3 regions of the Streptomyces sp. NPDC057002 genome follow, and region 3 is predicted to be linked to each of the others. Evidence: riboswitches for the same ligand, from Rfam matches in the RefSeq annotation. Region 3 holds a riboswitch; each other region holds the start of a gene.

Region 1 (2,255 bases), on a different contig from region 3:
TGCTGCACCGCGGAGGAGCCCTCGGCGGTGGAGGTGTCGCCGGTCGGCGGGACCCCGGAGGCGCCGGCCTCCTTGCAGCTGATCTCCACGACCTTGGTGACCGAGGCCTGTTCGGTCTGCCGGTCGAACCCGACACCGGTGCGCTCGTGCGACGGGGCGCCGCCCGGCCACAGCACAACGAGACCGACCAGCACGGCCGCGCCGAACGGGATCAGGATCGCCGCGATGATCTTGCGCAGATGCATGGAGACGGGTGTGGCCGGACCGTGGCTGTGCGAGTGCCCGTGTCCGCCACCTGGAGCGGAATCGGGTCCGGGTCCGTGTCCGTGGCCGTCGCCTCCTCCGGTCCCGGAACCCTGTCCGTGTCCGTGGCCGTCGCCTCCTCCGGTCCCGGAACCCTCTCCGTGTCCGTGTCCGTCTCCGGAACCCGGACCCTGCCCGTCGCCGGGGCCGACTCCATGCCCACCGTCTGAGCCGCCGCCCTGGCCGTTGCCCGGCCCGTATCCCCCGGCATAGCCGGAACCACGCTCAGCACCAGCTCCGGCCCCAGGACCGAAACCCGTCCCGGGCCCATACCCGGACCCGGGGACGAAATCGTGGCCGTCTCCCCGGCCGTTGCCGTTTCCGGCGCCGGATCCGCGAGGCGGCTCGGGCGGTGGGTAAGGGGGACGCTGCGTCGTGGTCACCGACCGATCATCGCAAGAACGAGGGGGGCCCTCTGTTCACCGCGCCAGAATTGCCGCTAGCGTGGGGGCACCTTTTGTACACGCGGGAGCTCGGAGCACCGGGCTGAGAGGGCGCTGACCTCCGTCCCAGCGATGTTTCACATGAAACATCACCGAAGTCGAGTGATGTTTCACACGGAACGTCGGCAGACGGAAACCGCTGCGTCGACCGCCGAACCTGTTACCGGGTAATGCCGGCGTAGGGAGTAGGTCTCATGACCGACAAGGACGCACGCACGCCTGCCTCCGTTCAGGACGCACAGTCCGAGGAGGCCGGGAAGTCCATCGGCTGGCACAAGGCGTACGTCGAGGGCACCCGCCCCGACCTGCGCGTGCCGGTTCGGCAGGTGCATCTCACCAACGGGCAGGCTGTCACGCTGTACGACACCTCGGGCCCGTACACCGATCCACACGTCGACACCGACGTCCGCAGGGGCCTGCCGCCGCTGCGGGAGAACTGGATCATCTCCCGCGGCGACACCGAGGAGTACGCGGGCCGCCCCGTCCGTCCCGAGGACGACGGCATCAAGCACACCTCGCCCCGCGGCGGCCTCCGCAACCTCGACGCCGTCTTCCCCGGCCGCCCGCGTCAGCCGCGTCGCAGCCGGGACGGCGAGGCGGTCACGCAGCTCGCGTACGCCCGTCGCGGCGAGATCACGCCCGAGATGGAGTACGTGGCCATCCGGGAGAACGTCTCGCCCGAGGTGGTCCGCGACGAGATCGCCGCGGGCCGGGCCGTGTTGCCGGCCAACGTCAACCACCCGGAGATCGAGCCGATGATCATCGGCAAGAGGTTCCTGGTGAAGGTCAACGCCAACATCGGCAACTCGGCGGTGACGTCCTCCATCGAGGAGGAGGTCGAGAAGATGACCTGGGCGACCCGCTGGGGCGCCGACACGGTCATGGACCTCTCCACCGGCCGCAACATCCACACCACGCGTGAGTGGGTACTGCGCAACTCCCCCGTCCCCATCGGCACCGTGCCGCTCTACCAGGCCCTGGAGAAGGTCGACGGCCGGGCCGAGGATCTGACCTGGGAGGTCTACAAGGACACGGTCATCGAACAGGCCGAGCAGGGCGTGGACTACATGACGGTCCACGCGGGCGTGCGCCTGGCCTATGTGCCGCTGACGGCCAACCGCAAGACGGGCATCGTCTCCCGCGGCGGCTCGATCATGGCCGCCTGGTGCCTCGCGCACCACCGGGAGTCGTTCCTGTACGAGCACTTCGAGGAACTCTGCGAGATCCTCGCCGCGTACGACGTCACGTACTCGCTCGGCGACGGACTGCGGCCCGGCTCCATCGCGGACGCCAACGACGAGGCACAGTTCGCTGAACTGCGAACGCTCGGGGAACTCAACCGGATCGCCAAGCGTTTCAACGTACAGACCATGATCGAAGGCCCGGGCCATGTCCCGATGCACAAGATCAAGGAGAACATCGACCTTCAGCAGGAGATCTGCGATGAAGCTCCGTTCTATACGCTCGGCCCGCTGACCACGGATGTCGCGCCGGCGTACGACCACATCA
Region 2 (2,255 bases), on a different contig from region 3:
CAAGACGCTGTGGCGGCTGTTCGACGGGACGCTCGTCGAGTCCGTGCTGATGCGCTACCCGGACCGGGTGACCATGTGCATCAGCTCGCAGGCGGGGTGCGGGATGAACTGCCCGTTCTGCGCGACCGGGCAGGCGGGCCTGGACCGGAATCTGTCCACCGCCGAGATCGTGCATCAGATCGTCGACGGCATGCGGGCGCTGCGGGACGGGGAGGTTCCCGGCGGTCCCGCGCGGCTCAGCAACATCGTGTTCATGGGCATGGGCGAGCCGCTCGCGAACTACAACCGGGTCATCGGGTCCATCCGGCGGCTCACCGACCCCGAGCCCGACGGGGTGGGGCTCTCGCAGCGCGGGATCACCGTCTCGACGGTCGGTCTCGTGCCGGCGATCCACCGGTTCGCCGACGAGGGCTTCAAGTGCCGGCTCGCCATCTCGCTGCACGCGCCCGACGACGAGCTGCGCGACACCCTCGTCCCCGTGAACACGCGGTGGAAGGTCCGGGAGGTCCTGGACGCCGGGTTCGAGTACAGCGCCAAGTCCGGGCGGCGGCTGTCCATCGAGTACGCGCTGATCCGGGACATCAACGACCAGGCCTGGCGGGGCGACCGGCTCGGGCGGCTGCTCAAGGGCAAGCCCGTGCATGTCAATCTCATTCCGCTGAACCCGACGCCGGGGTCGAAGTGGACCGCCTCGCGGCCCGAGGACGAGAAGGCGTTCGTGGAGGCCATCGCCGCCCATGGTGTGCCGGTGACGGTCCGGGACACCCGTGGACAGGAGATCGACGGGGCGTGTGGTCAGCTCGCGGCCACCGAACGGTAGTCTGACCGTCGTACATACACCTTCATATTCCGACAGGGGAGCGCCACAGCGCTGAGAGTGCGGCACACGGCCGCAGACCCTCCGAACCTGGCCCAGGTCATTCTGGGTAGGGAGATCGGTCATCACTCGAGCTGTTGCGCCCTGCCCGGGACCCCTGAGTTCCCGGGCGGGGCCGCGTCTTCTCCTGGTCATCCAGGAGGAATCCAGTGAGCATCAAGAGAAAGCGGCTGACGGCTGTGGTCGTCGGGCTCGGTATGGCCGGCACGCTCGCCGCGTGCGGGTCCTCCGGCGGCGGCCAGGGGTCCGGCGACTCCGAGACCGTGACCCTCGTCAGCCATGATTCGTGGGCCGCGTCCAAGGGCGTCATCGCCGCCTTCGAGAAGCAGTCCGGCTACAAGGTCAACGTCCTGGAGGACGGCGACGCCGGGCAGGCCGTGAACAAGGCGATCCTGACCAAGGACAACCCGCAGGGCGACGTCTTCTTCGGCGTCGACAACACGCTGCTCTCGCGGGCGCTCGACAATGGGCTGTTCCAGCCGTACGAGGCGAAGGGATCCGACCGGATCAAGGCCGAGTACCGCGCCGACCAGGGCAAGCACCGGGTCACGCCCGTCGACACCGGCGACATCTGCGTCAACTACGACAAGAAGTACTTCGCCGACCACGAGCTGGAGCCGCCGAAGAGCTTCGACGACCTGGTCAAGCCCCAGTACAAGAACCTGCTCGTGACCGAGAACGCCTCCGCTTCCTCGCCCGGCCTCGGGTTCCTGCTCGGTACCGCCGCGAAGTACGGCGACGGGGGCTGGGAGGGCTACTGGAAGAAGCTCAAGGCCAATGGCGTGAAGGTCGTCGACGGCTGGGAGCAGGCCTACAACGAGGAGTTCTCCGGCTCGGCCGGCGGCAAGAAGGCCAAGGGCGACCGGCCGCTCGTCGTGTCGTACGCCTCCTCGCCGCCCGTCGAGGTCGTCTACGCCGACCCCAAGCCGAGCACGGCACCGACCGGGGTCGCGCAGGGCACCTGCTTCCGGCAGGTCGAGTACGCCGGGCTGCTGAGCAACGCGAAGAACAGCGAGGGGGGCAAGGCGTTCCTCGACTTCCTGGTCTCCCAGCGGTTCCAGGAGGACATGCCGCTCAACATGTTCGTGTACCCGGTGCGCGAGGGCGCCCAGGTGCCGCCGGAGTTCGTGAAGTTCGGGCCGCAGGCCGAGGATCCCGAGACCATGGACCCGGCGAAGATCGCCGACAACCGTGACCAGTGGGTCAAGTCGTGGACCTCACTCGTACTGAAGTAGCCGTCCGCAAGGACCGGCGCGGGAGCGCGGCGCGGTTCGGGCTCATCGCCCTGCCCGTCGCGTTCTTCGCCGCGTTCTTCGCCTACCCCGTCGCCGCGATCGTCGCGCGTGGCCTGAAGGTCGACGGGGCCTGGCGGCTCGGG
Region 3 (2,255 bases):
GGCGGTGGCGAACTCCGCGCCGATCCAGCCCGCGCCGACGACCACGATGTCGTGCTTGCGGGCCAGCACGGGCCGCAGCCGCTCGGCGTCGTCCAGGGTGCGCAGCAGATGCACGCCCGGCACGCCCTCCGCGCCGGGCAGCCGGACCGGCTCGGCGCCGGTCGCGACGACGAGGGCGTCGTACGGCACGGGCCCGTCCTCGGTGTCCAGCTCGTGATCGCCGGGGCGCAGGCCCAGCACCTCGCAGCCGAGCCGCAGCTCGATGCCGAGGGCCTCGAAGTCGAGGTCGAAGGCGGAGCCCTCGGCCTTGCCGAGCAGGACGGCCTTGGACAACGGGGGCCGGTCGTACGGCTGGTGGGGCTCGGCGCCGATGAGGATCACGGTGCCGCTGAAGCCCTGCTCCCGCAGGGCGACCGCGGTCTGCACACCGGCCATGCCCGCACCCGCCACGACCACGCGCCGCGGCGCGGACGGACCTGCTTCCTGCGTCTGCTCGCTCACCTGATCACCATAGACAACTGACGTTTTGTCAGTCAGTGCTCATGCGCAGTGACCTGCTCCACAACGCTCGTCCCGCTGCCCCGCTGCGACTCCCACTCCCACGTCTCCTCCAGCCTCACCCGCCCGTCGGGCAGCTCCACGACCGTCGACACACAGTGCCCCGAGGAGGTGGTTCCGTCCTGCTTGAGCTGTACGTACCGGAAGTCCAGCCGGTCACCTTCCCGGGTACCCACGAGGTGGCCGCGTACGACGTCGCCGCCCGAGTACTCGGCCCAGATCTCGCCGTCCTTCTCGTGGTACGTGAACCGGGTGCGGGTCCCCACCTGGCCCGGGGCCTGGTCGGCGACCGGGGCGAGGAGAAGACCGTCGAGGGATCGGGCCATGGACGGAGGCTCCCTTACTGCGACATACGGCATCGGGCTAGGGTGGCCAACGTAGAGCACTCGCGGGAGCCCGGACGCACCGGGCTGAGAGGGAGGCTGGCGGCCTCCGACCGTACGAACCTGATCCGGGTCATGCCGGCGAAGGGAGGGGCTGGACGCCCATGCCGCGTACGCGAACGTCAGACGTCCTCGTCATCGGGGGCGGCATCATCGGCCTGGTCACCGCGTGGCGGGCCGCACAACGCGGGCTCACCACGGCCGTGGTGGACCCCGAGCCGGGCGGCGGGGCCGCGCAGGTGGCGGCCGGCATGCTGGCCGCCGTCACGGAACTGCACTACGGCGAGCAGACCCTGCTCGGTCTGAACCTCGCCTCCGCCCGGCGCTACCCGGACTTCGCGGCCGAGCTCACCGACCTCACGGGCCACGACCTCGGCTACCGCCGCTGCGGCACGCTCGCCGTCGCCCTGGACGCCGACGACCGGGCGCATCTGCGCGAACTGCACGCCCTGCAGCAACAGTCCGGCCTGGAGTCGCAGTGGCTGTCGGGGCGGGAGTGCCGTCGCCTGGAGCCGATGCTCGCGCCGGGCGTGCGCGGCGGGCTGCGCGTCGACGGCGACCACCAGATCGACCCGCGGCGGCTGTCCGGGGCGCTGGTGACGGCGTGCGAACGGGCGGGGGTGGTCTTCCACCGGGCATGGGCGGAGCGGCTCACCGTCGTGCGGGACCGGGCCGCGGGCGTCGTCACGGCCGACGGGACCGCCCTGGACGCCGGGCAGGTGGTGCTGGCCGGGGGCAGCCTCAGCGGACGGCTCGCGGGCGTCCCCGAGGACGTACTGCCTCCCGTGCGGCCGGTGAAGGGGCAGGTCGTACGGCTGACCATGCCGGGGCGGCACGGGCCCTTCCTGAGCCGGACCGTGCGCGCGGTCGTGCGCGGCAGCCATGTCTATCTGGTGCCGCGCGAGAGCGGCGAGCTGGTCATCGGGGCGACCAGCGAGGAAACGGGCTGGGACACCACCGTGACGGCGGGCGGCGTGTACGAGCTGCTGCGCGACGCGCACGAGCTGGTCCCGGGCATCACCGAGCTGCCGTTCACGGAGACCCGCGCCGGACTGCGGCCCGGCTCCCCCGACAACGCGCCGCTGCTCGGCCCGACCGGCCTGGAGGGTCTGCTGCTGGCCACCGGGCACTACCGCAACGGTGTCCTGCTCACCCCGGTGACCGGCGACGCCATGGCGCACGTCCTGACGGCGGGCGAACTCCCCGAGGAAGCCCGCCCCTTCACCCCGAAGCGCTTCAGTACCGCCACCGCACTCACGGAGCAGCCCGTATGAACATCTCCGTCAACGGGGAGCCCCGGGACGTCCGGCCCGG

Evidence for each region. A riboswitch is a leader RNA that binds a small molecule or an ion and turns the genes downstream of it on or off. The one in region 3 is predicted to bind thiamine pyrophosphate.
Region 1: another riboswitch for thiamine pyrophosphate. It lies ahead of thiC (phosphomethylpyrimidine synthase ThiC); the one in region 3 lies ahead of thiO (glycine oxidase ThiO).
Region 2: another riboswitch for thiamine pyrophosphate. It lies ahead of ACFT32_RS33725 (thiamine ABC transporter substrate binding subunit); the one in region 3 lies ahead of thiO (glycine oxidase ThiO).

Annotation. Positions count from the first base shown of each region.
Region 1 is NZ_JBHURZ010000004.1:706,864-709,118, forward strand. Features, by position in the region: gene ACFT32_RS23240 (YibE/F family protein) at 1-686, opposite strand, end outside; TPP riboswitch at 759-948, shown strand; gene thiC (phosphomethylpyrimidine synthase ThiC) at 941-2,255, shown strand, end outside.
Region 2 is NZ_JBHURZ010000008.1:119,619-121,873, reverse strand. Features, by position in the region: gene rlmN (23S rRNA (adenine(2503)-C(2))-methyltransferase RlmN) at 1-820, shown strand, start outside; TPP riboswitch at 845-951, shown strand; gene ACFT32_RS33725 (thiamine ABC transporter substrate binding subunit) at 1,075-2,112, shown strand; gene ACFT32_RS33720 (ABC transporter permease) at 2,088-2,255, shown strand, end outside.
Region 3 is NZ_JBHURZ010000011.1:275,689-277,943, forward strand. Features, by position in the region: gene ACFT32_RS40410 (NAD(P)/FAD-dependent oxidoreductase) at 1-501, opposite strand, end outside; gene ACFT32_RS40415 (hypothetical protein) at 534-884, opposite strand; TPP riboswitch at 937-1,048, shown strand; gene thiO (glycine oxidase ThiO) at 1,046-2,215, shown strand; gene thiS (sulfur carrier protein ThiS) at 2,212-2,255, shown strand, end outside.